4 regions of the Lysinibacillus sp. EB271-A1-10B genome follow, and region 3 is predicted to be linked to each of the others. Evidence: riboswitches for the same ligand, from Rfam matches in the RefSeq annotation. Region 3 holds a riboswitch; each other region holds the start of a gene.
What was found. Region 3 has a riboswitch for thiamine pyrophosphate ahead of AC3WSK_RS07050 (ABC transporter substrate-binding protein). Riboswitches for the same ligand answer to the same signal wherever they lie in the genome.
Positions count from the first base shown of each region.

Region 1: it holds a riboswitch for thiamine pyrophosphate, as region 3 does, so the genes downstream of both, thiM (hydroxyethylthiazole kinase) here and AC3WSK_RS07050 (ABC transporter substrate-binding protein) in region 3, are expected to answer to the same signal.
Region 2: it holds a riboswitch for thiamine pyrophosphate, as region 3 does, so the genes downstream of both, thiW (energy coupling factor transporter S component ThiW) here and AC3WSK_RS07050 (ABC transporter substrate-binding protein) in region 3, are expected to answer to the same signal.
Region 4: it holds a riboswitch for thiamine pyrophosphate, as region 3 does, so the genes downstream of both, thiT (energy-coupled thiamine transporter ThiT) here and AC3WSK_RS07050 (ABC transporter substrate-binding protein) in region 3, are expected to answer to the same signal.

Region 1 is NZ_JBYTDL010000006.1:82,396-90,346, reverse strand. It holds gene thiI (tRNA uracil 4-sulfurtransferase ThiI) at 1-486, shown strand, start outside; gene AC3WSK_RS10875 (alpha/beta-type small acid-soluble spore protein) at 640-855, shown strand; gene thiE (thiamine phosphate synthase) at 1,005-1,637, opposite strand; gene thiD (bifunctional hydroxymethylpyrimidine kinase/phosphomethylpyrimidine kinase) at 1,627-2,451, opposite strand; gene thiM (hydroxyethylthiazole kinase) at 2,451-3,206, opposite strand; TPP riboswitch at 3,293-3,391, opposite strand; gene mbcS (acyl-CoA synthetase MbcS) at 3,635-5,224, shown strand; gene tpx (thiol peroxidase) at 5,562-6,065, shown strand; gene AC3WSK_RS10845 (class I SAM-dependent methyltransferase) at 6,155-7,084, shown strand; gene AC3WSK_RS10840 (universal stress protein) at 7,465-7,914, opposite strand.
Region 2 is NZ_JBYTDL010000001.1:456,928-464,878, reverse strand. It holds gene AC3WSK_RS02195 (VWA domain-containing protein) at 1-1,388, shown strand, start outside; gene AC3WSK_RS02190 (MarR family winged helix-turn-helix transcriptional regulator) at 1,688-2,110, shown strand; gene AC3WSK_RS02185 (ketosteroid isomerase family protein) at 2,154-2,477, shown strand; gene AC3WSK_RS02180 (EVE domain-containing protein) at 2,493-2,972, shown strand; gene thiW (energy coupling factor transporter S component ThiW) at 3,046-3,546, opposite strand; TPP riboswitch at 3,647-3,754, opposite strand; gene AC3WSK_RS02170 (glycerophosphoryl diester phosphodiesterase membrane domain-containing protein) at 4,141-5,940, shown strand; gene AC3WSK_RS02165 (MFS transporter) at 6,205-7,401, opposite strand.
Region 3 is NZ_JBYTDL010000003.1:364,882-372,832, forward strand. It holds gene AC3WSK_RS07025 (TetR/AcrR family transcriptional regulator) at 1-567, opposite strand, end outside; gene AC3WSK_RS07030 (TatD family hydrolase) at 741-1,490, opposite strand; gene AC3WSK_RS07035 (ABC transporter ATP-binding protein) at 1,480-2,229, opposite strand; gene AC3WSK_RS07040 (ABC transporter permease) at 2,207-2,977, opposite strand; gene AC3WSK_RS07045 (thiamine-binding protein) at 2,974-3,267, opposite strand; gene AC3WSK_RS07050 (ABC transporter substrate-binding protein) at 3,269-4,264, opposite strand; TPP riboswitch at 4,398-4,508, opposite strand; gene AC3WSK_RS07055 (TetR/AcrR family transcriptional regulator) at 4,761-5,369, shown strand; gene AC3WSK_RS07060 (MFS transporter) at 5,433-6,719, shown strand; gene AC3WSK_RS07065 (serine hydrolase domain-containing protein) at 6,970-7,951, shown strand, end outside.
Region 4 is NZ_JBYTDL010000016.1:69,164-77,114, reverse strand. It holds gene map (type I methionyl aminopeptidase) at 1-590, opposite strand, end outside; gene AC3WSK_RS18490 (DUF7010 family protein) at 912-1,457, opposite strand; gene thiT (energy-coupled thiamine transporter ThiT) at 1,702-2,262, opposite strand; TPP riboswitch at 2,393-2,500, opposite strand; gene AC3WSK_RS18480 (magnetosome magnetite crystal formation protein family) at 2,628-2,960, shown strand; gene AC3WSK_RS18475 (hypothetical protein) at 3,009-3,125, shown strand; gene AC3WSK_RS18470 (AAA family ATPase) at 3,167-6,247, opposite strand; gene AC3WSK_RS18465 (exonuclease SbcCD subunit D) at 6,244-7,401, opposite strand; gene AC3WSK_RS18460 (SGNH/GDSL hydrolase family protein) at 7,737-7,951, opposite strand, start outside.

The sequences.
Region 1 (7,951 bases), on a different contig from region 3:
GTTATTCCTTTCACTGAAATTCAAGTTCTTATTAAAGAAAAAGTACCATCTAATGTATCGATGACAACTACTCGTCGTATGATGCTAAAAGTTGCTGACAAAGTACGTGAAGACATTGGTGCACTAGCTATAGTTACAGGTGAAAGTCTTGGGCAAGTAGCGAGTCAAACTCTTGAAAGCCTTACAGCTATTAATGCAGTAACGAACACACCGATTTTACGTCCATTAATCTCATCAGATAAATTAGAAATTATCGATATTGCTGAGAAAATTGGCACATACGAAACGTCTATTCAGCCATTTGAAGACTGCTGTACAATTTTTACTCCTGCAAGTCCAAAAACAAAGCCAAAGCTTGAAAAGGTTGAGCATTACGAAAGCTTCTCGGATTTTGATGAACTCATCGAACGAGCAGTGAAAAACCGTGAAGTTTACATTTTCCCGAAAAAAGAACAAGATGCCGATAAATTTGCGGATCTTTTATAGAAGAACCTTGCGAATTCATAAGAGCCGACTCAAAAGTACATTTTGAGTCGGCTTTTTTAGTCCATTTCCTTCTGAGGTACAATTTACCTGAAATATTTTTGTATTAAAAATCTAAAATCGCACATTCTATATTCACAAGGAGGTGAGAAACACATGGCAAACAACAATAACCGCAGTTCAAATCAACTTGCTGTACCTGGTGTAGAGCGCGCACTTGATCAAATGAAATACGAAATTGCACAAGAATTTGGTGTTCAATTAGGAGCTGACGCTTCAGCTCGTGCTAACGGTTCCGTTGGCGGTGAAATCACTAAACGTCTTGTACAAATGGCAGAATCTCAATTAAAAGGTATGCCGAACAACCAATAATTGCTTAATTAGCAATTATTAAAATTAAAACCAGTGACCGTAAAAGGCACTGGTTTTAGTTTGTTTAAAATGTTTATTTTTTATCCCGTATTAACGGGCAGTAATTTAAAAACCCGATTGAAAGACGCCCCCTGATTAAAAGTTTCAATTTATCCTACAAATGCTTTAAATGTAGAGACTGTATTCGAAATATCTTCACTTTCGCAAATTGCGGAAATAACTGCTATTCCATCTGCACCTGCTTTAAATACCGTATGTGTATTCGAGCAGTTTATGCCTCCAATTGCAACGATAGGCAGCTCTGGGTATTGTCCGCGAACTTGCTGTAAAAATTCAGTGCCACTAGGCGGTTTGGCGTCACTTTTAGAAGTAGTTGAAAAAATTGGACCAATTCCTACATAGTCAGCACCATATTGTAAAGCAGTTATTAATTCCGCTTGAGAATGAACAGAAACACCTAGTATCATGTTGCCAATTTTTTTACGTACCATTGACACAGGAAAATCTTCTTGGCCAATATGAACACCATCTGCTCTAAGTTTTATAGCTAGCTCTACATCATCATTAATAATAAACGGAACATGATACTGTTGACAGAGCTTTTGACATTTACGAGCAAAATTTTCATAGGCTCGTCCAGTAAGGGTATTTGGCCCTTTTTCACGGTATTGAAACATAGTAATTCCGGATTGGAGAGCTTTTTCTAATACAATTATTGGCTCCTGATTGAAAACATTACCTGTACCCATAATAAAATATAGCTGTAAATCGTCACGTTTCATGTATGATCACCTCGCAGGAATCCTTATACTGTTGATAAGCAAAATGATTTGTTGGACCATGGCCATTCCCAATAGATAAATCATGAGTTATTGCTAATTGAATAAATTTTTTAGCTTCCTCAATTGCCTTTTCTATAGGTAGCCCAAGGCCAAGAAAAGCAGTTAATGCAGCGGAAAATGTACAGCCTGTACCATGCGTGTTTGCTGTTGCAATACGAGTAGATTGCATAGAAAATGATCCACCATCTTGAAAAAATACATAATCAGTAGCATGACATATATCCTCTAAATGACCGCCTTTCATAACGACGCATTGAACACCTGTCTGTAATAAAATCTGGGCTACTTCTTTAATATCTGCTATAGAATTAATTTTTCTTCCAGAAAGGGTTTCGGCCTCAGGAATGTTAGGTGTTACAATTGTTGCTAAAGGTAGCAAATAATTTCGTAATGCCTCAATTGCTTCTTGCTGTAATAAGCTCTCGCCACCTTTTGCAATCATAACAGGATCTACAATAAGTGGAATATTTACTTCGGCTAAAATATGTGCAATTGATTGGATGATTTCGGAGGAAAACAACATTCCTGTTTTAATAGCACTAATTGAAAAATCCTCGATTAGCGCTTTCAGTTGTTTTTCAACAAAGCTCACTTCAATTGGTAAAACATCTGATACACCCAAAGTATTCTGGGCCGTTAAAGCTGTAATGACAGACGTTCCAAATACTTTTAATTCCTGGAATGTTTTTAAATCAGCTTGTATACCTGCACCGCCGCCACTATCTGAACCGGCAATTGTCGTTACAATATGCATTATTCTTCACCTTCCTTTGAAAGGCGATGTAGTTCATTCAATACAGCTATTTGAAAATCGCCAATGAATCGAGTAGAAGAAGCGGCTTTTTCTGCTAATTTTTTATAAAGTGATAATGTTTCTAGTAATTGGTCAAATGGTTGATCTCCTGCGGTGATAGAGGCACAACATATTGCACTCAATAAGCAGCCTGTTCCAGTAACTTCTGTCATTTGCGAATTTCCACCTGTAACCCATTGCTGAAGTTTGCCGTCAGTAATAAAATCCTTTTCACCGGTCACAATAACAATACAATTGTATTGCTGAGCTATTTTTTGTGCCTCCATTTCTAAAGAAATTGAACCACTACCACTATCTACGCCTTTTTGTTGCCAGTCTACATTGGCAATTGCTGCAAGCTCTCCGATATTGCATCGAATCGCCGCAAATTTTATTTTCTCCAATAATTGCTGTACCGTTTGTTTCCGGTAAGTCGTTGCACCGGCTGCAACAGGATCTAAAACAACCGGAATGCCAAGAATATTTGCTTTTTTCCCTGCAAGTAACATGGATTCTTTCATTCGCTCATTAAGGGTCCCAATATTGATCAATAAGCCTGAGGCGATTGTGACCATTTCTTCAACCTCATGACCGTCATCAGCCATGACTGGAGAAGCGCCTATTGCTAATAAGCCATTTGCTTGGAAATTAGCAACCACATAATTCGTTATGCAATGAATAAGTGGATTTTGTTTACGGATCGTTTGGAAAATCAATTTAAGTCCTCCTCGTTGGATGGACGTAAGCGTGCAAAAAAGGCCCTTTTTCGTGCAAAAAACACGTAAAAGAGCCTTTCATCAGTAAGTCGATGTGAATTGCTCCCTACGTCAGTATTAACTAACAGGTTCAAAGGGTCAGGTTTTACCTTCTCAACTCTTAATGAGTCCCCCTGCAATCATGCTTTTAGTTGACCAAAATGTACCATATTATTCATTCGCGTTCAATAGGGAGTTTTTTATTTTCATTCAGCAACTCTGTACGAAAGCGACGATTACGCCAATTTGAAATGAATAGAAGCAATACGTGACTGATGCCATATAGCGGAGCATGATAGTTGTCACGACTTTAATAAATTAGAGTGAATTCAATTGAAAATGATAAAAATTGAGTTTTATAATGGGCGTAACAAAAGGGGGCAATTGCCATGAAAAGAGAAGATTTAATCGCACCAGAATGGTATAACATTTCAGAAGAAATTGAAAAATATGCACAGGATCCTACGAAAAATGCATTATTAGTTTATAGCGAAGACGAGGAAATTCAGTACTTAACATATACAACTTTACTTGAAAAGGCGAATCAGGCAGCACATGTATTTACCTCCCAAGGTTTAAAAAAAGGCGATGTTATTTTAGTCATGGTACCGAGATCAGTGGAAGCATATATCGTGTATATTGCAGCTTTGAAGGCAGGTTTAACTATTATACCTAGTTCAGAAATGCTGAGAACTAAAGATATTGAATATCGAATCAATCATGCCGATGCAAAAGGAGTTGTTGCATTTGAGCCTTATATTGAACAATTTGATAATGTGGAAAATTTACAAGCAATAAAGCAATTTGTCATTGGTCATGCACATGAACCTTGGCAACCGTTGCTTGAAAGAATGCATAGCCAACCAACATCTTATATAAGCTCTACTCCAACTAAGAGTACAGACATTGCATTTTTAGCATATACAAGTGGTACAACAGGCAATCCAAAGGCAGCGGTACATACACATAGCTGGGGTTACGCACACTTGCGAACTACTTCACCAAATTGGTTAGGTGTTCAAGAGGGTGACATTGTTTGGGGAACAGCAGCTCCAGGCTGGCAAAAATGGATTTGGAGTCCGTTCCTCGCTACTTTAGGAAGTGGTGCAACAGCATTTGTTTACAAAGGTCACTTTGATGCGGCAACTTACTTTAGACTGATTGAAAAATTCAATATTAATATTCTGTGTTGCACACCAACCGAATATCGATTTATGGCGAGTCTTGAAAATTTACAAGATTTTAATGTAAGTACAATACGTCAGGCTGTGTCAGCGGGTGAACCTTTAAATAGTGAAGTGATAAAAGTATTTTCCGAAGTTTATAATTTACAAGTACGAGATGGCTATGGACAAACAGAGAATACATTACTTGTTGGTACAATGGTAGGGATGGAGTCTAGAATGGGATCAATGGGCAAACCTACTCCGGGTAATACTGTTGAAATTATAAATGATCTTGGAAATCCTGTTGCGGTTGGGGAAATTGGAGATATTGCTGTACACTGTGAAACGCCCGCGTTATTTAAAAAATATTTAAACGATCCAGAACGGACAAATTTACAATTTAGAGGCGATTGGTATATTACCGGAGATCGTGCATACAAAGATAATGATGGTTATTTTTGGTTTGAAGGACGCGGGGATGATGTCATTATTTCGTCTGGGTATACGATTGGACCATTTGAGGTAGAAGATGCATTGTTGAAGCATCCTGCAGTGAAAGAAACTGCCGTTGTTGCAAGTCCAGATGAGATTCGTGGAAATCTCGTGAAGGCGTTTGTTGTGCTCTGTGAAGGAGAAGTTGGTAATGAAACACTTATAAAAAAACTACAAAGCCATGTAAAAACTTTAACAGCCCCATATAAATACCCTCGTAAGATTGAGTTTGTTACTGAGCTGCCAAAGACCTCATCAGGCAAAATTCGTCGTGTCGAATTACGAGAGCAAGAAAAAATCCATTTTATCAAGCATCATTAATTTCCTAGGAAATAATGTCGAAAATCAAAGTTCCTGCTTTTTTATAATATTAGGTAATGTATTATAGGTTGAATAAGTTAAAGTTTTTGCAAAGTGTTGGAGATCAACTTCGTATTAGGGTGATAAGCCATATTATTTGGGGGAGACATCATTAGTTAGTTGGAAAATCAACCCTACATTATTTTAATGAACTTGGAAAAAGGTGCAACCTTAAGTAAACATGGCTGAATAGGTGCGAAAAGATTTTTCAAAAATATTTTTGATAAGCTGTCTCAGTTGCAATTAATTCCCTCCATTTAGTAATATTAAGTACATATGATGATTAGGAGGCGTTTATATGGCACAAGTAACATTTAAAAATGGTCAAGTAACACTTGTAGGGAACGAAGTAAAGGTTGGAGATCAAGCACCAGATTTCTCTATATTAGCGAATGACCTATCACCTGTTACATTAAAAGATTCAGAGGGGAAAATTCGTTTATTTAGCGTGGTACCATCATTGGATACTGGTGTATGCGATGCACAAACACGTCGTTTTAATGAAGCAGCAGCTGGCTTAGGTGATAATGTAGTAATCTATACAGTATCTGTTGACCTTCCATTCGCTCAAAAACGTTGGTGTGGTGCAGCAGGTATTGATGCTGTTCAAACAGTTTCAGATCACCGTGACCTGTCATTTGGTGAAGCATATGGTGTCTATATTCAAGAGTTACGTCTTCTAACACGCGCAGTATTTGTTGTGGATGCAAATGACAAAGTGACATATGTGGAATATGTTCCTGAAGCAACAGACCATCCAAACTATGAAGCGGCAATTGCAGCTGTCAAAGCACTAGCATAATTTATTGATTTTAGGCTAAGATATTACTAGACAAAGGGGCTGTGACAAGTTTTTGTCACGGCTCTTTTCTGCGTGAAAGGAAGTTGTGTATGGAAAACATCGAGAAGTTGTTTGGTATGCTAAATGAACATGCTGAAAAGATAGAAAAAGAACATAATATTACATTGCTAGAGGGTATTCTAGATGGCTTAGAGGCATGGCTAGGTGGGGAAGTTGATTTTTCACAAGAAGGTGCTACGAAGGAAGATGTGCGCAAAGCGATTCAAATTGCTGTTTTAAAGGGAATGCGAAAAGGCTCTCAGCCGAATCATCAGATGACACCAGATACTCTTGGGTTATTAGTTGGTTATTTTGTGGAGCAACTATTTGCAGATCGTCTAAAAACCGAAAAAATTTCGATTTTAGATCCAGCAGTAGGTACAGGGAATTTACTCCTAACAGTTATGAACTTATTAGACGAGAAAATAGAGGCAACAGGTGTAGAGGTTGATGAACTGCTTATTCGTATAGCTGCTGCTACAGCTGATTTGACAGAGCAGCCTGTTTCCTTATACCGTCAAGATGCGTTACAAGATTTATTAGTAAGTCCTGCAGATGCTATTGTTTGTGATTTACCAGTGGGATATTATCCGAATGAAGATATCGCATTAGACTATGAGCTGTGCCCTTCAGAAGGGTTGAGCTATGCGCATCATTTATTTATTGAGCAATCCATTAACTACACGAAGGATGGAGGCTATTTATTTTTCCTTGCACCAACGCATCTCTTTGAATCTGAGCAATCGAAACAACTGCATAAATACATTCAAAAGCATGCTTGGATTCAAGCAATTATACAATTGCCAGATACAATGTTCGCCAATAAAGCACTAGAAAAGAGCATTGTCATTTTACAAAAACAAGGTAAGGATTTCAAAGCCCCAAAAGAGGTGCTATTAGCAAAAGTACCAAATATGCAAAATAAACAAGCTCTAGCTATGTTCTTTGAAAAAGTGAATATGTGGCAAGAAGGGAAATAAGTAAAAAAAGGTATCCGAAATTGGATACCTTTTAGTTTATCAATAATAAAATATGTATCAATGAACAACTGTTGGTTTTCACCCTGAGTTTTCACACCCTAGAATAGGTGAAAAAGTTAAGCCGAAATAGTATTAATTATAATTAATACTAAAAAGATTCAGCTTAAGACTTCCTAATAGAAAAAAGAGAAAATTTTATGTTCCCTAGTGCTAACGTAGCGGCAGCAACAAAGCTCCCAGTCGTAACGGAAATCAACCCCCTCGTTTTTTACCAGAGAGCCATACTTTATTTAATAAGAACTTTAATCCCATTCACATATTAATTTTTCAACAACAAGAAAAAGGTATCCAATATTGGATACCTTTTATGTAATACAAAATTAATTTTCAGGTGTGCGGATAACAAGTACGTCACATTTAGCTGAGCGTACAATCGCTTCAGATACTGAACCGATTAGGAAGCGTTCTACTGCATTTAGACCAGTTGCACCACAGATGATTAAGTCTGCGTCTACAATTTTAGAAAGCTCTTTTGTAATGATATTTTTTGGTGAGCCATATTCAATTACAAGGTTAATATTTGTTAAGCCTTCTTCTTCAGCTTGCTTTTTGTAACCATTTAGTAGCTCTTCAGAGAATGCTTGAGCACGCTCTGCAATTGAACGGTCATATGCTTCAATAGCAGCGAAAGAACGTGTATCAATAACATTTACTAAATTTAATACAGCACCATCGTTACGTTTTGCTACGTCAATTGATTTACGGAAAGCGTATTCAGCTTCCTTCGAACCGTCTACTGCAACTACAATGCTTTTATATTTATTAGCCATTTGTATTACCTCCCTGATTTGTATATGTTGATTATAC
Region 2 (7,951 bases), on a different contig from region 3:
TACCATCATTAGGGCTAGCAATCGTACTTGACCGTTCTGGAAGTATGTCTGGAGCAAAGCTAGAGCTTGCTAAGGAGGCTGCCGCTCGTTCCGTTGAAATGCTACGAGATGAGGATACGCTTGGGTTTATTGCCTTTGATGACCGACCTTGGGAAATTATTGAGACTGGGCCAGTTGGCAATAAGGAAGAAGCTGTAGATACGATTTTATCTGTAACGCCAGGCGGGGGTACTGAAATATATGGTTCACTTGCTAAAGCCTATGAAAATCTAGCAAATTTAAAGCTGCAGCGTAAGCATATTATTTTATTAACAGATGGACAGTCACAGTCGGGTAACTATGAAGACCTAATTGCACAAGGAAAAGAAAATGGCACGACACTATCAACAGTTGCAATTGGTCAAGATGCAGATGCTAACTTACTTGAAGCACTCAGTGAGATGGGGAGTGGGCGTTTTTACGATGTTGTTGATGAGCAGGCGATTCCCTCTATTTTATCTCGTGAAACTGCTATGATTTCACGCACATATATTGAAGATAACCCATTTTACCCAACGATATTTAATGCATCTGGCTGGAATACGCTATTTACAAATGGGGTACCTAAAATGAATGCTTATATAGGTACGACAGCAAAGCAGGGGGCCACTGTTATCGCAGAAAGTGAGAAGGAAGATCCCGTACTTGCAGAATGGCAATATGGCCTTGGCAAAACTTATGCCTTTACGTCTGATTCGACAGGAAAATGGACGGGAGACTGGGCAAGATGGCAAAATTGGGGTGCATTTTGGCAAACGCTTATTTCAAAAATGCTACCAAGTTATAACGATGTTGCCTACGATGTACGTTTAGAATCAGACGGCTCATTTGTCATTACTGACCCAACAAATGAAGCGGCATTTTTAGATATTGTTGCTGTCAATGAAGCGGGTGAAGAATTTGAAACACAGCTTGAGACAATTTCAGCATCACAAGTTCGAGCAGTCGTACAAGCAGAACCAGGACTCATCTTCTTCCGTATTGCCGATGAAGAACAAGCTATTTACCAGGCTGGCTTAAGTGTACCTTATAGTGCTGAATATGAATTACGTCCGGTGAACGATAAGCTAGTCAAAGAACTAACAAAGCAAACAGGCGGCTCTGTTTTGAAAGAACCGAGCGAAGTATTCCGTGAATTTACTAAAAAAGGAGCGGAACGCCAAAATATCGCAACATGGCTTTTATTAGCAGGGATGCTACTATTCTTCATTGATATTACTATTCGCCGCTTTGGTTGGGGCTTCCTAACAAGACCGAAGGAAAAAGAACAGCGTATAGAGGAAAAACCTATACAGGCAGAGGACACAAATGTTGCCCAGCTATTAAAGGGCATGAAAAAACGACATTAACATAGAAAACGATGGTGCATCGCTTTACAGCAATGAGCCATCGTTTTTTTGTCGTTTGACATATGCTGTCAGGGATTATCGCCCAACATTTACAATTTGTCGATAAACTTTAGCAATTTATCGCCCAACATTTGAATTTTATCGATAAACTTTAGCGATTTAGCACCCAACTTATAATTTTTATCGACATCCACTAACCGCTGATTTATCTTGTAAATAAAGTGTATAAATGTAATAATAGATGATAGTAATAAAATATTACTATCATTACAAAGTGCTATCGATTTGGAGGTTCAAAAATGACCAATATAATGAATTCATTCGGTTTTCTAAGTTTTAAATTAGCGGAGGCTTTAGAGGGAAATCTCGAGCTATATATTAGCGAAAAATTTCACATGAAATCTAGAGAAGTCGGGATCATGATGGCTGTAAAAGACCAAAAGCTTAGCCAAATTCAAATAGGGCAGATTTTAAAGTTAGATAAAAATAGTGTCCGCTTTTTTATCGATGGTCTAGAAGAAAGAAAGTATGTTTATAGAGAAAAAAATCCAGAAAATAGAAGAGAAAATTTAATATGCCTTACGGAACAGGGTGAAAATTTGGCAGAAAAATTAATGAAGACCCTTGTGATTTCTGAGAATGAAGTTTTAAACGTACTCTCATTGGAAGAAAAAGAGCAATTAAAAAACATTATGAAAAAAGTATATGAAAATCGTTCATAGGGATTAAAACCTTATAAATAAAAAAGGAAAGGGTAATAGAGATATGAAGGCAGTAGAGGTTATGAAGGAGTATTTAAGAAGAGCGCAAGTAGAGGGGCACGACTTATCTGACATGTATGCAAATCATGGGGAATTGAAAAATTTTAAAGGTCAAACTTTTAAAGGAAAAAAAGAAATACAGAACTTTTACATGTCATCTATGCCGACAGGCTTTAAATTAACGATCCACAATATTGAAGGCGATGATATAGAAGCTAGAGCTATCATTTCGACTACTTGGGATGGTTTGCCAAACCCAGTGATTTTGGAAGAAAAGTTGATTCTTGAAAATGAAAAAATTAAATCATTTACAATGATCCCGAAATAAAAGGAGAAGGAAGCTATGTCAGTATATCCTAATAAAAATCCTCTTCCTACGCCTGAAAGAGACACGAAATACTGGATTGGCGTAGTATCTCTTAATCATGTACAAAAAGGGGTTAAGGGAGGGTTCGGCCAGTTATGTCATGGCAAAGAAAGACCTTTGAAACGAATGCAAAAAGGAGATTGGATCATTTATTATTCTCCTAAAAAAAGTCTAGATGGTAATGAACCTGTAAGAGCATTTACCGCAATTGGAAGGATAAAGGACGACCGAATATACGAGTTACAAATGGCGGAAAATTTTATTCCTTTCCGAAGAGATATAGACTTTTATAAAGATGCAAAAGCTGTACCAATAAAAAGAATCTTAGATTTTTTAGAATTTGTAGAAGATAAATCGAAATATGGCTATAAATTCAGATTTGGTCATTTTGAAATAAGCAAAAAGGACTTTTTATTAGTTGCTCATGAAATGGGATTACCGTTGAAGTATGGGTGAATTTGGTTGGACAAAAAACGTTACTTTCTTAATTCCCCTTAAGAAAATAACGTTTTTAAATTTGCCTAAATCTTTATTTAAGAAGAGTATTAAGGTTAGTTACAAATACTGTCTTGCGCAAATTGCTAGCAACGACAATGCCTAATACAGCACCAATAGTACTTGAAGTTAAAAAGGCTGGCATGAAAAATAAAGCAGCTACAGAAGTCCCCGTTAATAAATGTGCGTAGGGCACTGCAATGAGTGAGGCAATAATACCTGTCCCAAACATTTCACCGACACCTGCGAGCCATTGTTTGTCGCTGTATTTATAGGCAAGGGCGGCGCATAAAGCACCAATGACACTGCCAGGTATAGCTAATAATGAGCCTGTACCTGTTAAAATACGAATAATAGCTGTGATAAAGGCGATCATAACAGTAGGCACTGGTCCAAGAATAATCGCGCCAATAACATTAATGGCATGCTGTACAGGGTAGGCACGCGCAATTCCTGTCGGTATTGAAACGAAGGTAGAACCTGCTACGGCAATTGCTACTAATAAGGCCATGATTGTTAATTTTCGAATTGACATATTTTCCACTCCTATTTTGTATTTATTGAATTGCTAATAAACCAGAAAAAAGCCGCTCCCTATAAGCATTAGGAAGCGGCCTTGCATTTAAAATAGTAAAAAGCAAGTGTCGCCACTTCCCTCCGCTAGTGTGAACTAGATCAGGTTCAAAGGGTCCGTATATGACAATATGCGTCTCAGCCTTTTAAAGACTCCCCTAGTGGTAATGATTTTAACTCTTAATTTTTCTAATAATAACGTAGTCAAGACAGCCTGTTTCCCTCGATATACAAGGAGTTTAACAGGAGGAATCAATCATAGTTACTAACATTTTAGCACACTCGAAAGAACAGAGCTAGAACTGCCACATACTCAATGGATGGTCTACAAGTGTCGTCACTAAAGAAATAGGGAGGAATCCTTCAAGTGAAGAACTAAAGTTGAAGCGCGATCAATAATTTGTCGCCTTTTTATGTATTGAGTCTCTCCATTCCGTGTGCATGGTCAACAATATTTTTCAGCTTATTACACTCCACTATGCAGTCTTGTTGGAGGAAATGTGTAGGTATATAATGGAATATATACCGCGAAACTAACTAAAGGAAAACCAAAACCATGAATACCAAACAAACCAATACGAATCGTTTAAGACTCATGCCATTTCAAATGACGAGGGATATTTTAAAGGTGTGGAAGTATGCGTACCGTCCTTTTCTTTTATTTGAATTGATATACAAACTGCTAACGATAAGTGTATTTATCCCGTTGTTATCCATAATTTTCAACAAATTACTGGCTGTAGGGGGCTTCGAAGCAGCCGCCAATCATGACCTTCTGCGCTTCTTGTTCAGCAAATATGGCTTACTTAGTGTACTAGTAATGGTGCCAATTGCGATAATGCTCATTTACACAGAGTTCACGGTTCTCTTCTATATTGCGTACTACGGGATTCAGGAGAAGCGCCCACGAATCCGCCCTGTATTGTTCAAGGCAATCTCTAGCTTACCAGGCTTATGGCGCATCGGGGTTTTCGGACTTGCTCTCTATTTATTGCTCCTGTTCCCGCTACTTGATGCCAACATCGGCGGAACACTTTTACCTAATATGACAGTTCCAAACTTTATTACGGGCGAGCTGATGAAGACAACCTTCGGAACTATCGCTCTTGTTATCGTCGGACTGCTCATCTTGGCATTGAACTTAATCTGTATCTATGCTCTGCCGATTATGGTATTGGAAGGCAAGTATCGATTCTGGAACGCCGTTCGCGAGAGCAAGCGATTGTTCTGGCGTAGTAAGTGGTCATTAGTTAGAGCTGTGTTTGAATGGGTAGTAATCTTCCTGTTTCTGTTTATTCTACTTATCTGTTTAATCATCCTAATCGTGCTTCTCCTTCCTAGTGGGGATGGTGAGTCCAGATTAATGACTACCATTGGCGTCATGCTAAGCCTTGGTTTGTATATCGCAACACTAATTATGACTCCAATGTTCATTACCATCATCACCTTGCTCTATGTACGCTATCAAGGCCATGACCATGTGAACATTGATACCGATGGAGTCGATGCTACTGTCTGGAAAGGACGCGATATGCAGCGTTCGCTCATGCGACGTTATCGTTCAATGCTGACTACATTCGGACTGTTCATTCTTATTGTTATAGGCTGGGGAGCAACTGCCCTGTTGACTGATTGGGGAGAAACCAATGAAAAGTTCATCATTATGGCTCATCGGGGCGACACCACTTCAGGCATAGAGAATACAATGGGTGCCTTCGAAGGCGCCATTCGCACAGGTGCTGATTATATCGAGCTCGATATTCTGCAGACGAAAGATGGCAAGCTTGCGGTCATCCATGATGAGAATTTGAGACGATTGTCCGGCAAAAATGTGAATGTTTTTGATCTTTCCCTTGCCGAACTTCAACAAATTTCGCTGCGCGTAGGCAAGTTCCAAGACAATGTCCCATCTCTTGATGAGGTGTTGGAGCGTACGAAAGGTAAAATCAAGCTTAATGTGGAACTCAAAACACATGGACATGAAAAGAATTTTGTCCCTATCTTAGTGGATACGATTCGTAGACATAAGGCAGAACAACAGATTATTCTCCAGAGCTTAGACTATGAGCTCGTAAAGAAAGTGAAGAAGGCCGCACCAGATTTAACAGTCGGGTATGTCATATTCGCTACATTCGCTTCGCTTAATCAGTTCGACGCGGATTTCTTCGTTGTTGAAGAGTCTTTCGCCCGTCCACGATTGATTAGTTCAGCGAAAATAATTGGCAAGCCGATTTATGTTTGGACCGTGAATGATGTGAAGAGCGTTGAACACCTCTATACGTTAGGTGTAGATGGCATCATAACGGACATTGCCGTTGACGCAAAGGAGACCGTTCAAAAGTTACAGAAAGAATAGGGTCAGAAATGAAAATATCATCTGCTCTTTTTTGAATAAAGCATGAACACCCGGTATTTCGCACGAGGCGCTAAATACCGGGTGTTTTGTGTTATCTATAGTTGCACATTATGACTGTCAGTCTGCAACTTCTCAAGTTTTATGTTGGTAACTTCTTATGAATAATCTTTCTCTATACAGCAAGTGAATAAAATTTTCCTATTGTCCAACGAGTTATCTAATCGTTGCGGTCATGCTAGTAAAAATAGTCAATCACTTTTCAGACTATTTTGTATCAGGATGCATAAGGTGAGGGGCTTTTTTCATTGTCCAAATAAGGGCAAGGAAGAAGCATGCCATTAAAATAATAGCCCCGAAAATATAAGGACTGTTCATATTCCAATCGAATAAAATACCTGCTAAAGCTGGACCAATCATATTACCAAGACTCATATACGCATTGTTCAGACCAGCTGCAAAGCCCTGTTCATTTTCAGCAAGCTTGGAAATCAACGTGTTGACTGCTGGACGAATCAATGTCGTAGCTGTAGAGAAGATTGTCGCTACCACTAAAATAAGAGCAAAGCCAGATACGAATAGTATTAAGAATATTGACACGGATGCAATAAATAAATTGACTAACACTACTTTCATTTCGCCGAAGCGATTAAACAGTGGTGTAATCACAAACATTTGAACAACAACACCAAAAGCGCCTCCCACAACTAATATAATGGCGATATCAGTAGGTGTGTAATTAAACTTATCTGTCACAAATAATGATAATGTTGTTTGGAAGTTAGCAATCCCGAATGAGAATACTAGCATGATAATAAGCATGACAAAATAAGGCATTCGGACTGAACGTGCCATTTGCTTTGCAAGATTATCCTGCCTCTGCGTTTTTTGTGCTGTGTTTGGTTTTGCACCAGGCAATAAAAAGAACGATAAAATCGCTGCTAAAATAGCTGCACATCCAGCTGTATAAAATGGGAAATGCAAACTAACTTTTGAAAGGAATCCACCGATACCTGGACCAATCATAAAGCCAAAGGACATTGCTGCTCCTAGCATACCCATACCTTTTCCTCGTTCCTCATACGTTGTGACGTCTGCCACAAAAGCCATAATAGGAGGTGCCACAAATGCAGAACCAAGGCCACCTAAAAAGCGTGCCAAGAAGAGCATCCACACATCTGTAGAAAGCCCGAAACCAATTTGTGCAAGTCCTGTTACGATAAGACCGAAGATAATGAGATTTTTTCGACCGTATTGATCTGAAAGATTCCCAGCAATTGGAGAAAATACGAATTGTGCTAAGGCGAACGTTGCAATCAACATGCCAAGTACTTGTCCTGCAGCACCAAATAGTTTTAAATACTCAGGCATGACAGGAATAATAATTCCAATACTCCCCATTGCGATAAACATATTAAACATTAAAATAAACAAAGCCGCCTTATTAGACTTCTGCTGGGTCATCGAATACCCCTTTCTTTATTCAAATATATTACAGTCTACCACAAGGCTTGTACGTTTACTATTGACTATAAGTCTGAAATAAGAATTCAGATGACCTTCCGGCAAAACGAGGGGTTGATTTCCGTTCCAACTGGGCGCTTTGTTGTTGCTGTCGCTTTGTTTTCGCACAGATAAACATTTGCTGTCGCTTTGCTTTCGCACAGATAAACATTTGCTGTCGCTTTGCTTTCGCACAGATAAACATTTGCTGCCGCTACGCTTTCGCACAGAGCAGAGCTTCCTGGGGGCGTCCGATGAGCCGCTTCGCTACGCTGCAGAGTCTCATCTGTGACGCTAATCCCCAAGGAGTCGCCCAGTCTCCACTCCAATCAACGACTACAAAAGAATGTATCTTTCTTACATATCACTCTAATTTATAGTAATAAGGCTATGTATCCTAGCCTCTTTTTTCGTTTAGCTAATGGTAGACTTCTATGGTGAAACTTGTGCAGTATTTGTTTTAATAATTAGAATCCCACACCTGACAGTAAGATTAAAAAAATATAACATC
Region 3 (7,951 bases):
TTCTTCATGAACGTTACCATTAAGAATACCAAGCATAAGAATGTCCACCATTTCCTGCATAGTATCCTGAAGTGAAATCATATTTCTGCGTTTGAATGCATGATCCATCAATCTATAAAGCCCACCAATATCGACTTCTATAAATATCTCTTTATTAAATGAACGTATTTGATTTGCGACAATCCCTTCATCAATTAACGAAATAATGCCTGTCCATTGTTCTTGAATAAATTGATCAACTGTTTCCCATTGCTTTGGATAATAGCGTTGAAGCTCCTCTAAATACTGGAGCTGAGCAAATGTAAAATCAGCTGGAATTAATACAAGACATTTCTGTAGTTTTTCTAGAAGATTTAACGATGAATCATGCAGTATTTCATTTTCTTTCAACTTCAATTCATGGATTGTAAGATCAATCATGTCGTTGAGTAATTCTTCCTTTGATGGATAGTAACTATACAATGTTTTCGTGCTCATACCTAGTTGCTTTGCCAAATCCCCCATCGTAAATCGGAATCCTTTTCGTTCAGCTTCACTTATTGATTCTTTTAAAATTCTATCTTTCAACACGATCACCTGCTCTCTGGAAAATGAAAAAAGTTAGTTTAGAATGAAAATATTGTCAATTTAATGCTTCCACTTCGCTCAGCTATAGCGATTCGGGCGCTTTTACCGCGTTCAACTCTATCGAAAATTTGAAAAAACACAGCTGCTCTTTAAAAGAACAGCTGTGTTTTTTGTTATAAATTATAAAATATTGTCGTATTTCTTGTAATGATACGCGCCGCTTCCTCTGTTGTAAGCCCCTTTACCGAAGCAATAACCTCCATGGAATGATCCATCATCCATGGGGATGTTTGTCTATTGTTAAAAGTACCTTCGAATGGCCAAGGTCCATCTGTTTCTACCATCATTAGCTCGATTGGGTATTTTTTGATTAGATCTTGAATTTCAGTCTCATACGTACAATCAGGCGTCACAGAAATGAAATACCCATTATGAATCATCCGTTCAATCTCTTCCTCATCGCCTTTAAACCAATGAAAATGCGCTTTCTTTACATGATGTTTTTCTAGCAGGTCACAAACAATGGCAGCATCCTCATAAACAGCATGTAACACAATCGGTTTGTTTAATTCCTTTGCCAATACAATAAACCGTTCTAGCAACACCTCATACGCACGATCATCAATAGCCTTCTCCTGCCTCAAATAATAAGGCAACCCTACCTCGCCAATTGCCACCATGTCATGAGCGTGTTGACGTATCCAATCGAATAATGCCTCTTCCTCCGCATTACTAGGTAACGGTTGTTCAGGATGAAAGCCAAACGCCGCCTTTACTTTAGAATAGGCTTTCGACAGCTTCAACGTCTTTTCACATGACGGTAGATTCATGCTTACGGCAATGACATGTTCCGCTTCTTCTAGCAAAGGAGGTATGTCGTTTTTTTTATACTGATCTAAATGAATATGTGCATCAATCAACATTCGCCTCATCCTTTTCTTCTTTTAAATACGAGAATAATTGTTGCTTCAACGCCGTAAATGAAGCGGAATGGCGGATTTCTTCTTGTCGTGGCCTTGCAAAAGGTACGATTATTTCCTTTTTCATCGTCGCTGGTCGTTTTGTGAGTACAATAATACGATCAGCTAAAAACAGAGCTTCCTCAATATTATGTGTAACGAACAATATAGATTTTCTATATTTCTCCCAAATCGATAATAGCCACGCCTGCATTTCAAGCCTTGTAAACTCATCCAGTGCAGAAAATGGTTCATCTAAACATAAAATAGGTTTATTACTGACAATTGCACGAATAAACGATACCCGTTGTTGCATACCACCCGACAGTTCATTAGGAAATGCATTTACAAATGCTGCGAGCCCCACTTTATGTAACCATTCCTTCGCAACGTTGACATTAGGTTTTCCATGGAGCTCCTCAACCATCGTGACGTTTTCTATGATCGTCCGCCACGGTAATAAACATGGCTGCTGAGGCATATAGCCAATCGTTCCTCTTTTTTTCTGGATATCTGTGCCGTTTAATAAAATAGCACCTTTATCAATAGAAGAAACACCACCAATTAATTGAAAAAGTGTACTTTTCCCACTGCCAGACGGACCGATAATCGCCACAAATTCCCCGTCCTTCACCTCAAAAGATAAATTACGGATAACTGGAAGGGAATCAAAGGATTTATCAATGTTTTGAATGCTTAGCATAGTTTCCTCTCCCCTTCACAACAAGTTTTTCTAGTAATCGAATAGCACTAAATAATAATAAACTTAAAAATACGATGGCAAAAATCGCTACAAATACACGATCCGTTCGAAATGAAGATTGTGCCAATGTCATATAAACGCCAATCCCCATTTTCGCTCCTAACCATTCCGCAATAACAGCCCCCATAACGCTATAGGTAGCAGCAATCTTTATGCCTGAAAAAATTGCTGGATACGCATAAGGCCATTCTAACTTCCAAAAGGTTTGGGCTTTCGTTGCACCGATCATCTCAAAATAATGCTTTAGCTCAGGCGAAGTTTGACGAAAGCCGTCCATTGCCGAAATAACAATAGGGAAAAAGCACACGAGACAAATAATAATGAGCTTTGGCAATAAACCGAAGCCAAACCAAATGATTAATAATGGTGCTAGGACAAGTACCGGGACATTTTGCGACATAATGAGAATAGGATAAAATAGCTCCCTTATAAACGTAAAACGATGTAATAGCACCGCAACTGTTAGCCCACATAATATCCCGATAGCAAGACCAAGAAGTGCTAATTGGATCGTAGCTAAAGCATGCGGCACAAACATCTCATACGATTGAAAGCCCTCTTTCAAAATGGCACTCGGTGCAGGCAAAAGCCAATGTGGAATATCAGCAAAACGGACAATTAGTTCCCATATGAATAAGAGGAAGGCGATAAAAATTATCGTCCTTCCTTGTTTAACAGCCTGCTTCATCCCTTGTATTTCTCCGTTAGCGTATCCATTGTAATACCGGATGGCTGATATAAAATTTTCACTTGCGTAATGACATTGATTGCGCCAAGCTCGATCATCTTGGCATTCATTTTTTCAATAATTTGCAGCAAAGTCGTAAGCTCGCCTTCCATTGTCGTTTCTAATGGATGAACTTCATATTTCACCCCTGAAGTGTCGATCACTGCAATCGCTGCATCGACAAACGGGATCACATCTTCATATGTTTCAGTTTTCGGGATAATTTGTACACTTATTAAAGAGTTTGCCATATTACTTTGTCTCCTTTTTCGGTAAAAAGTCGTTTGTAAATGCTTGTTTTGCGTTAAATTCGCCCTCTAAAACTTTGTTATCGGCCATCCATTTCGCGTAGTTTTCCCAGACAGCTAATTTTTGCTCGCCCCATTGTGCAGCGTCGTCTTGATACTTATCTGCTAGCCATTCCTGACTTTTATGCACAAGGTTCTTATCTAAATCAGGTACCGCTTCTAGTAAACTATCAGCTGCCTCATTAGGGTGTTTTATTACATATTCATAGCCCTTTGCTGCAGCAGCGACAAAAGCTTTTACCGTCTCAGGATTATCCTGAATCATTTTTTCATTTGTAGCAAGCACAGGTGTGTAATAATCTAATTGCTCACTATAATCTGTTAAATAAAGCATGTTCAGCTTTTCGCCGCGAAGTTCTGCTTCAATACCTGTCCATGCATAATAAATCCACGCAAAATCAATATCTTTTTTCATCATAGTGAAGAAATCTAAATCGCCTGCATTGACGATATCTAACTTATTAATATCCGCATTTTTTGTTTGCATAAGTGATTGTAGTACAGCCTTTTCAAGCGGTGCACCCCAGCCACCGTAAGTTTTCCCTTCAAAATCCTTTGGTGACGTAATGCCTTTTGATGCGGTAGATGCGAAACCCGAAGTATTATGTTGTATAATCGCTGCAATCGATACTAATGGTACATCCTGCACACGCGCCTGTGTAATTCCTTCCTGATAGCTTACGCCAAACTGAGCCTTTCCTGATGCTACAAGCTGATCTGCACCCGTTTCGCCAGGTAATAAAATATCAACATCTAAACCTTGTTCCTTAAAGTAGCCAAGTTTTTCAGCTACATATAAACCTGTATGATTTGTGTTCGGTGTCCAATCAAGAACTACCGATACTTTTGTTAATCCTTTAGCATCCTTTTTAGCCTCTTTTTCGCTACAGCCCACTAATGTAAAAAGTGCAACCATTAGGACCAATAACCATTTTTTCATGCTGAATCCTCCAAGTAAGTAGTGTGAAAGTGTTCATAAATGAATGTCTTTACCAGAGGGAAACAAAAGTCTGAAAACATAAAAAACGCCTAGGATTCCTCCCAGACGTTTTACAATCAGTATCAAAAATTTTCTTTTTTGAATAGATGTTCCCTACGCTGGTACGAGCCAAATCAGGTTCAAAGGGTCAGCGTCTATCGGACACAATCTCAGCTGGCAACTACCAGCCCCCCTACATTCTTTCCATATGAACTTTTCGATGATTATTATACCCATATCAATCCGGAAATGACAAGGGTCTGTTTACAGATAGTGATGAATTATTATTAAGCTGCCTCATTTCTAATCATCTAACTGCTATGGCCCTTCATTGAGGTATTTCTGTTATAACTAGGTATAAAATTCAAAAAATTCTTTAAACACATTGACAATGGAAACATATTACAATAGAATTTGATTGACCAATCAATCATTTATTTTGGAAGGAGTATCTAAAATGGAAACTAAACTTACTAATGATGAGAAAAAGAAAAGAAAAAGATCTACTATCTTAAACGCTGCCATTAAATTATACAGTGATACTGGTTTTGCGGAGACAAAAGTTGCCGACATATCAAAAGAAGCTGGTGTTAGTTTTGGTACCGTATTTACGTATTTTGATTCAAAAGAAGCGCTTTATGAATCAGCTATTTTGGAGCCATTGAAGGAAATCAAACCTTATTTTATTGAAATAGGAGAACACTTTAAAGGTGAGCCTCTTGAAGTTGTGAAGGAAATGATAGATTGTCATGTACAACTTTTTTCAATGAAAAGTGAATACTTACGTCTCATTCAGCAGGTTCTTGCAAGACCTGATCGTTTCCCAAAACTTTTTAAAGAACTAGATGATTTCGTAAAAGTATTTATAAACAGTATTTATCCGGTTATTGAAGAAGGTCAAAGGCTTGGTTACTTTTATGAAGAATCACCTTCATTAATTGCTGAATCGTACTTATCCATCTTAAACGGAATGCGTTTAACATTTATTGATGAATATACAAACGTGATGCGGAAGGATATATCGAGACAAGCTCTAAGATTATTTGGGCCTATCAAAAATAACTAAGCCTTCTCCCCCTTTGCCCAGCCAGGACCTGTAGACAATATAGTATTAAATAGGAGTGATTATATGAAATTGAGAGATATCCATCCCAACATCAAACTTCGCCTAGTCATGCAATTTCTAGGCGGTCTTATTTCTATGGCTGTTATCCCTTTTCTGGCTATTTATTTTACTCAAAATATCGGAGCTACTAAAACGGCTATTATTCTTATAATAATTGTCATTAGTGGGGTCCTTGGAGGGTTTATCGGAGGGCATATTTCAGATAAAATTGGGCGAAAAAAAATAATGATTTATTCTGAGATTGGACTATTACTTTCGTATCTGTTTATAGCACTTTGTAATTCCCCTTGGTTTAACCTTCCTTATACTTCTGCAGCATTCTTCATCATTAATATGTTTTGTGGAGGCATGTTTCAGCCAGCTGCACAAGCTATGATGATTGATGTTACTAATTCTGAATCGAGAAAGCTCGTATTTACAATTAGCTACTGGTTAGGGAATTTATCAACTGCAATTGGTGGAATCGTTGGGGCATTTCTTTTTAAAAACTACTTATTTGAATTATTTATTGGGATCTCACTAGTCACTTTGTTATCTGTTTTTATGACTGTATTTTTCATCACAGAAACTTATTCACCAGAGCCTTCACCTAAGTCTTCTCATCATAAGAAAAAATCTTCATCCGTAGAAATGTTTCAAACTTATTCAACCGTTTTAAAAGATAAGCTATTTATGTTTTATATTTTAGGAGCAATCTTGATCTTTACCTTGGAACAGTCTTTATCAAACTATATTGGGATTCGTCTCGAAAAAGATATACCTCAACATTCAGCTTCTTTGTTTGGAATAGATTTCATTGTAGATGGCACAAAAATGCTTGGTTTTCTTCGAACAGAGAATACTATTCTTGTAGTTCTCCTCTCAAGTGCTGTATTATTCTTGTTAAAAAAATGCAGTGATCGCTGGACTCTTGTTACAGGTATGTTGATCTTTTCTATATGTTTTAGTATCTTTGCTTCTTCAAATAGCGTATTGATTCTTTTTATTGCCATGTTTATTGGAACAATTGGTGAGCTGATGTTTGTGCCCATTAAACAGGCGATGATAGGAGAACTTGCCCCTTCTAACGCTCGTAGCACCTATATGGCTTTTAATAGCTTAACTACCTATGGAGCAATGATTATAGCTTCGTTATTGATCATCGTTGGACAGTGGATTCCCCCTATATATATGAGCGGGTTGCTCCTTATTCTAGGATTAACTGGTACATTTTTGTACTACATAATAACAAAAACGCTATACGCTAAAGTTAGTGAAAGGGATGATAGAAAAGTACCTGTTTCTAATTAAGAGAAGCAACAAATACTGTGAAGCTAAATAGAGAAAGTCTTTCTAATCCCCTAAAGAACCTAAACGTTGCGGCCAAAGAAACCGATGCCTTTGCCGGTATTTTATTGGCTTGCTTCGATGAACTAGCCCTACAAAAATTTCGATGAATTTGACCTTGATCAAACGTATAAATTGTTAATTGACTTATTAGAGAAAAAAGAAACAATTAGAGTTTAATTTAACTTTGATTGTTCATGTGAGGAGAAAAACAATGAAAAAAGCAATCATTTTTTTATGGAGCTTTCTACTCCTACTAACCCCTTTTTCTGCTTCTGCTAAAACGGAAGATACTAAACAAAAAATAACAAAGTTTATGGAAGAGTCTTTAGATATGTATAATATTCCCGGCGCATCATTGGCGATATTAGAAAACAGGGAAACGATTTATCAAAATCAATGGGGTATTTTAAGTGATGGTTCAAATGTAACAGCAAACACACCGTTTCTTATCGGTTCTTTAAGCAAACCAATTACATCTCTGGCTATTATGATGTTAGTGGAAGATGACAAAATAAGGCTGGATGAACCGATACAGTCCTATATTCCATCGTTTACCTATCAAACGGACAGTTCAAAACAAATTACAGTTTTGCATCTATTAGAACAAACAAGTGGTATTAGTGAACCTGACGGCCTTAAAGTGACGGACAAGGATTGGCCGAAAGAGGGGGCGATCAATCAAGCTATAAAAGGACTTAGTGGTGTAGCGTTATCTCACGAGCCTGGTGAGGTTTATGAATATAACTCTGCTAACTATTTACTCTTAGGGGCAATTATTGAAAATGTTTCGAACCAAACCTTTTCAGAGTTTTTGAATATGAATATTTTCACCCCGCTTGGTATGGAAAATTCCGCTGCTGATTATGAAAGTGCGGTAGAAAAAGGATACATACCTGGTTTTGAGTCATGGTTTGGTAGACCAGTTGTAAGTGATGGATTTTATGATCATGCAGGAGCACCTTATGGCTATATTGCGTCAAGTTCAAATGATATAGCGAAATTTTTAAAATTTATGTTAGAGGGCGGAGACTTATTATCAGAACAAAACCTTGAGTTATTAAAAACTTCTCCAGAAGAAGGTAAAACATACGGTTACGGTTGGCATTTTTCTAAAACAGAACATTTCCCTTTCCATGGAGGAGCAACATCTGATTTTAGATCGCAAATGTTTTTTATACCTGAAGAAAATATTG
Region 4 (7,951 bases), on a different contig from region 3:
ACCATACCCTCTTTCATAATTGTAGAATCCCATGCATCATAATAGTTTAAAATATGGTTTGGCTCATCATGTAAAGAACGACCTAAACCATGTCCTGTTAGGTTCATAATCACTGTTAAATCATTAGCATATGCTTCACGCTCAACAGCTTTTCCGATTTGGTTTAATTTTGATCCAGCTTTTACTTTTGTCATCGCACGATCAAAAGCACTTTTGGCTACGCGACACAACTTTTCTTTATCCTCATAACCTTCACCAACTACAAATGAAATGCCTGTATCAGCAAAATAGCCGTTTAATGAACCAGATACATCTATATTGACGATATCTCCTTCTTTAATCACACGTTCACCTGGAATACCATGTGCGACTTCCTCATTAACACTAATACATGTGTATCCTGGGAAATCATACTCCCCTTTAGGTCCAGAAACTGCTCCGGCCTCAGCAAACATACGGCCTGCAATTTCATCTAGTTCTAGTGTTGTTACACCTGGTTTTGTAGCAGCCTTCATTGCTTCACGAATTTCAGCACAAATACGGCCGATTTTTTTAAAGGCTTCAATTTCTTCTTGCGTTTTTACAATCATTTTTAACGTCCCTTTCATCTAATATCTACTATTTAATATAACATAACTTTCTATGCTTAAAACGCTAAACGCTTTAAATATTATATGCCATCTTAAATTATAAAGTGCTGAAAACAGGCTTATCTCCATAACGTGAGATTGATTTCCGTTCCGGCTGGGCGCTTTGTTGCTGGCGCTTCGCTTAACTCTGCTTTTTTATTTTCCGCTAACTGAATCTAACTATTTCACAGTTGCAGCATTAGAAAAGACAAAAAGCACCTTTATTCAGATGCTTTTTAAAAAGATTCAGTGGTTTACTGTTATTCAACTGACAATAGGTGCTTAAACATGACTGACTTTGAGTTCTCTTAGAATTAAAAGAGCACCAACTCCATAAACAATAGACATTGCTAAAGGTACTAGAGTGAAAGCTTGACCAACAAAGAAGCCACCTAAAATTAGAGCAGAAAGACAGATTCCTAAAGTAACAAATAAATATGCTTTGCTTTTATAAATCCATATGTAAGGCAGAAAATGAGAGCCTGCTAGTAGGCCAATTGTGAAGGGCAGGTATTCAGGTATTTTCATATACACAATTATAAATACAGGTATATAAAAAGCTTGAGGAGCTGCTACTATTCCACTTAAAGTACCTAAAGGGTTGTCAGTAGAGAGTAAATTAACACCCAGAATTTTACTAATGACAATCCCAATAGGAAAGATGACACCTAAGCCAAATATCCAAATTAAACGTATAGCTTCTATTGGGAAAACTAAGGGCATAAAGGCGAAAATTAAAAAGACAACGGCGCCAGAAAGCAAAATGGGGTATCCTTTTTTTGCTTCAAATATAATTTCTTTTTGTAAATTTTCAAGTGTTTTATTCATTAACGCGCTCCCTTTCGTAAAATCGGCAAAAGATTTATATAATATACCATCATTCAACTATTTTTACCATTGATTATTCAATAATGCAATTTTTGTCATAACTGAAAGCTATGGAGAAATTGCTTAGGAAGGGAAACTTGATTACTGCACAGTATCTAAATTTAATCTGTCTTTATGTTTTGATAGCAACAATCTTTAACAGCCTAAAAATAAAAACCCTTCACTCATGTGAAGGGCATAATCATTATGATTTTCGTTGCATTAATTGAGGTGCTGCCGTAAATAACAAAACACCGACAATCGCTGTTAAAATCGTTGCTGGTAGCATATATGTTCCATTATAGATGATTGAATAAACCCATGCATTTTGATTGCCAGCATACTCTGCGAAAAATACAGCGCCTCCAATGGTATGTGCTGCATAACGTAAAAAGCCCGCTAATACCGTTCCTACAATAATATAAAGCGCCATTTTCTTTTTGTTTAAATCTTTTGCTGCCTCAAGCACTGGCCCACGCACTACGGCCGCTAAGCCTACTACCGTAAAGGCAACACCATAATCAAGTGTTCCTTGAAGCCAATGTATAATATAGGCACCAAACATTGTTTGCATAACACCAATAAGTAAACCCGTTACCATGCCTGGAATAAGGCCCCAGCGAAATGCTATTAACATTATTGGCACCATTACGAGACTAACAGAGCCTCCTTGTGCCCATACTTTAAAGGAAACCTGATCAAGCACAAGGCCAATCGCTGCGAATATCGCAATTTCCACAAGCATTAATAGTTTTTTATTGTCCATAATTATTCTCTCCTTTGTTCCGATGTAGGATACAAGAGCAGGAATAGAAATCAGTTGGCAAATATGTCCCTATCTAGCATCAATAAAGATAAAAAAACGATGCCAGGACAGAGCCTCACATCGTAAAAGTGTCGGTTTCTATCCACATCCCTACGCAAGCGTTAACTTACAGGTTCAAAGAGTTAAGGCATTACGTGCCCAGTCTCAGCTGACATCATCAGCTCCCCTTGTGGTCGTTACATCTTAATTTAGTTGAACAACCTCATTGTACGCAAACACTGTAACGATTACAACCTCTTCCACATTAATTTTTTTTGAAACTTTACTGTTTTTCATGCGTAAATATTTAAAAAGGAGGTACAACTATGGAGAACCAAAAAATTTTATCTGCCTTTAGTTATCTCAGTATCTTTTTTGCACCCTTTATTGTGCCATTAGTCGTTTACTTTGTTTCAAAAGATAACGACGTAAAGAGTCATTCTCTTCGAGCATTAATATCACATTTAATCCCAGTCGTATTTGGAATAATATTTTTTGCAGTCTTTATTTTCTCAACTTTATCATTCAACACTTTTGAACCAGATTCAGGTAGTAGTTCTTTTCTTATCATTTGGTTAGTTTCATTTTTGATTTACATTCTTGTTTCAATCGGAATTGTCATTTGGAATATTATTCAAGCAGTTCGCGTTATCCGATAAGTTTCATTTCAACCTTGAACAGAGAGTACTAAAAGGAGCTGTTATTTTTTGAAAGTATCTAAAGTTGTCAAAACCGCCGTAAAATTAGCACCAATCGTTATTCCAATTGTAAAAAAAGTAATCGCTGCAAAAAAAGGAACATATCCTAACGTAAATAAAAAGTAATAAAAAGGCGTATTTCCACACATCGGAAATACGCCTCTTTTTTATTTCACTTCAAAATATGTTTGACTGTGACCATTCATTGTTTTTTCAACGTGCAACACTGCAGGCATTGTAGCTTTTAACTCTGCAACGTGCGAAATGACGCCAATCATGCGTCCAGAATCTTGTAAATCAATAAGCGTATCAATCGCCTTATTTAATGACTCTTCATCAAGAGAACCAAAGCCCTCATCAATAAACATTGTTTCAATACGGATATTACCTTGAAAGCTTTGAATGACATCTGCCATCCCAAGGGCAAGACTTAAAGAAGCATTAAACTTTTCTCCCCCTGATAATGTTTTTACATCACGTAATTGGTCTGTATAGGCATCATACACATCTAGCCCAAGTCCACTTTGCTTAGCATGCTTTTCTAAACGATCTGAACGTCGTAGCTCAAATTGACCGTTGGATAAATGATAAAGCCGGACATTTGCTGCCTCTGTAATTTTATCTAAATAATTGATTTGAATATAACGCTCAAAGGACAGCTTTTTCACATTTTGCCCATTTAACATTGCATAAAGTTCCTTTACTCGTCCCGCTTCTTTTTCAAGTAAGCGTATTTCCAGCTCCGCTTCCTCTACTTTTTCGATAAAGTCTGTGCAAGCTTTCGCAAATCCTTCCATCTGCTGCAATACTTTAAAGGCTTCCTCATAGGTTACACGAAGCATCTCTAACTTTTCTTCCATTGCCGTTAAATCTTGTTTCTCTTGTCCTTTAAGGTGCTTCGCTCCCTCAGTAATTTGCACCTGTAAAGTGTGGATTTGCATAGCATAATCACTGCATGCCTTCCGTAAAGCTTCTATTTGCAACACGCTACGCTTCCCAGTAGCAAATTCTTCATAGCTTTCAAAGCCGGCTTCCTTCATACTTACTGAAAATTGTTCGCGCTTTTCATCCATTTTCAGCTTTAGCTCCTCAAAAGCCTGTTTCGCTATTTCGACGGTCATTCTAGCATTGTTTGCTGCTTCCTTGGCAGCTTGCAAACTTTGTTGGCTAATAGTCCACGCAGTTTGTAAGGCAACCTTTTGAGAACCTATATGAGCAATTTCCTGTTTCATTGCATGTAGCGTCGTAAGATTTTCTGGAATATGTTTTTGCTGCTCTTCCACAACTACTTGTTGTTTAGTCAATTCCTTCGTCTTTTCAGCTAAATATTGCTCTAGCTTTAATTGCTTTTCTTGTAGCTGCTCCATTCGTGCACGATGATCCTTTTGTTGCATGCGTACATCAGACAATTGATTGCTTACTACTTTTAAGATAGTAATTTGTTGCTCTATATTTTGTAAGGAAGCTACAATTTGTGCTTGGTTCGATTGATCAACCTCACTCAACTCTAACTGTTCTAATGCCTCTTGCAGAAGATGCTTTGAAGAATTCAATAAAGCTTCTTTCTCTAAAAACTTGCGCTCAGCATCAGTAGCCTTTACTCGCAAAACTTCCACCTGTGCTAATTCGATCATCTCTAATTGCTCACGATGTGTTTCGAGATGTGTTGTACTACCGCACACTGGGCAAGCCTCTCCATCCTTAAGCTGCTGTGCTAAAATACTTGCCTGACTCGCAATCCATTGCTGCTCCAACTTTTGAAGAGCTTTCTTACTTTCTTGATAGTGAACATTAGTCGTGGCTACATCCTGCTCTGCCATTTCTACTGCTCTAGTGTATTTTTCAACTTGCGCTAAGTATGATACTTGCTCTTTTAGCTTCGGTAACTGTTCTAAAAAACCTTCATATGGCTCAAGTTGTTTTTCATATTGTTCAATTGTTGTTGCTAGATGCTGAACTTGCATTTGTCCTGTTTCTACAATTTTACGATTATCGTCTACTGCTAGTTTGGCTGTTGTAACATATTGTTCAGCTATTTGCAGTTGCTGAAGATTATTCTCATACGCCTCGAAAGTTGGTAATAATGCTTGGAGCTGTAACTCCCGTTGTAAAACGTGTTGGCGTTCAGGTTCCTTCGCCTCTTCAACATTAAATCTTTCTTGCGCTATTTTTAACTGAGCTTCTGCGTTTTGTTGCTCTGTCACTGCTTGTTGACAGGATTGTTCTTTACGATTTTGCTCAGCACGTAAATCGACGCATTGTTGCTCAAGTATAACAAGACGTTCTGCTTTTTCTGCTAATGCAATTTCACGTTCTTTTGCGCTATATACACCTTGCTCTTGTAGCAATGCTTGCAGACGGTTCTGGCGATTCGTTTGCTCATCAAATTGCTCATTCAATGTTTTCGCCATACTATAAAACTCTTGCTCTTTTTGATGATGCGCATAAGCTGCTTTATAACGCTGCTGTTCCAATTGTATACATTCAGTATAGTAGGTCTGCTCTTCTTCCAGAGCCTTCTTTAGCTGATGCATATTTTCGGTATTATTAGTAATGCAAGTAAATAGAGATGACGTGCGCTGTGGCAAAGCCCCCGCAATTTGGCCAAGAAGATGCTCTTTTAATTGCTTCGCGCGCAGTAAATCACTTTCTGTTTCTTTTCGTTTCGCATCAAGTCTTTTTGTCATAGCACCAAAACGGTCTGTTTTAAAAATCTTGCGCAAAATGACTTCTTTATTCGTAGAATCTGAAGTTAATAGTTTGCGAAATTCACCTTGTGGCAGCATAACAATTTGACTAAATTGATCCTTTGTCAGGCCTATTATTTCCTGTAGCTTTTTATCTACCTCAAGTGTTTGCTGTTTTTCTACAATACTATAATCAAGTGTGTCTCCTTTGATTTCAGCCAGCTCTATTTTCTTACCAGTAACACTTTTGTTCTTTTCTTTAATATGACCTGGCTGACGTACTATTTGATACACTCTATCATGCATTTCAAAAACAAGTTCCACAGCAGTATACACATCATCATCTGCAAACCCGCTTCGTAACATTGCCGTATCTTGACGGTCTTCACCACTACCCGATCCGTAAAGTGCATAGCATATAGCATCAAAAATCGTCGTTTTCCCCGCACCTGTTTTTCCAGATATCGCAAATAGACGATGTTCACCTAGCTGTTGAAAATCAATAACCTCTGTATTTTTATATGGACCGAATGCAGTAATCGTTAACTTTAAAGGCTTCATTTTACTGATTCTCGCTCCTCATCTAATAATTCTTGCAGCATCTCTGTAAATAGACGCTCTGTATCTTGATCTGGCTGTATACCTATTATATCTGTAAAAAATGATCGGAATAAATCGATGTCTTCTATCTTCTCTGTCTCAACCGCTTGAATTTCTTGTGCTACTTCTTGGCGTATTGTTTTACGCTCAACATGCATCGCATGAGGAAACACTGTACGAATACGTTCCATCGGCGAAGTTACTGGCGTAGTATCTGTTAAACGTACAAATACATAATCATCACTTGGTGGTAATTGCAATAAATCATCCAGTATCCCCTCTACCACTCGTAAATCTCGTCTCGGTATAAGCTTTCGCTTCGTAACTGTTATTTCTCCCTGTTCATCTAGCTCAACTATTAAAAAGCCCTTCTCATGTAGGTGCTCTGATAATGAATACTTCAATGGAGAACCGGCATATCGAATCGTTTCATTCAACACAAAATGCGCTTTATGCAAATGTCCAAGTGCCGTGTAATGAAAAGGCTTAAACAATGCCGCATTTATGCAATCCGAGCCCCCTATTGATAAAGGTCGCTCTGATTCACTCGTATTTGCTTCTTCTTCTCCATACTTCGTCACAAAGGCATGTCCCACAAAAACATTACGTTTTGTAGAATCTAAACTTTGCCCAATATATTCAATAATTTTTTCCATCGCCTCTTGATGAGAACGAATGGAATCATCCTCTAAAATCGTCCGTACTGACGCTGGCTCTGCATAAGGTACGAGATGAAAATGTACTTCACCATATTCATCATGTAAAACGATCGGTGCATGGTCTTTCGTAAACTGGCCTTTAATATGTAATCCACTATCACTCATTAAACTACTGCCAAAGTTTAATCGACCTGCACTATCGTGATTCCCGGCAACTGCTAACACAGGAATTTTCTTATCAAGCACAATTTCCGCCAAAATATCATTTAGTAAATTCACTGCCTCAATCGGAGGCATCGAACGGTCATATAAATCACCTGCTATAACGATAACATCTGGTTTCTCTTCATCTATAGCTAGCTTAAATTGCTGTAAAATAAAATGTTGATCCTCGGTCATGTAGACGCCTTGTACAAGCTTCCCTAAATGCCAATCTGCTGTATGAAATATTTTCATTTTGTGCGCCTCCTATCTATTTCATTTTATCATGGCTGTTGGATTGTTTGTTTTTCCTTTTATTAGTTTGAAAATTATAATAGGGCCCTCATCATAACTTAGGGTTCTGACGTGTCAGGGTGTATCCATCGTTTCGGGCTGTATCGGTCACTTCGATGATTCTTTCCGTCGCCTATATTTTGATAGATCTTCAACATAAAAAAGAGCATCCTTATCGAATGCCCTGTTACATTAAAAATTTTCTTTAGCTCTTACCTTCTCCATAAAAGTAGCATATCCTTTAAAACTTGGGAGGGCACGCGCTGTAGGAGTTTTTTTTCTTTTTCCTCTCGTTTCTACTCTGCCTTCACCAGTTGTTCTAAAATCTGGTCAAATGAAATAGGGTTGGGCTTTGGCAATTCGTTTGAAGAAATGGCTAGAGCTTTACTTCCACTATATTCATGTAAAAATGCATTTGCCATTTGGCGATAGCCTTCAAAATTAGGATGTACATCAGAGATATTGGATAAAAAGTTTCTAGCGTTTAACCCAAAAGCATCATATATGTCTA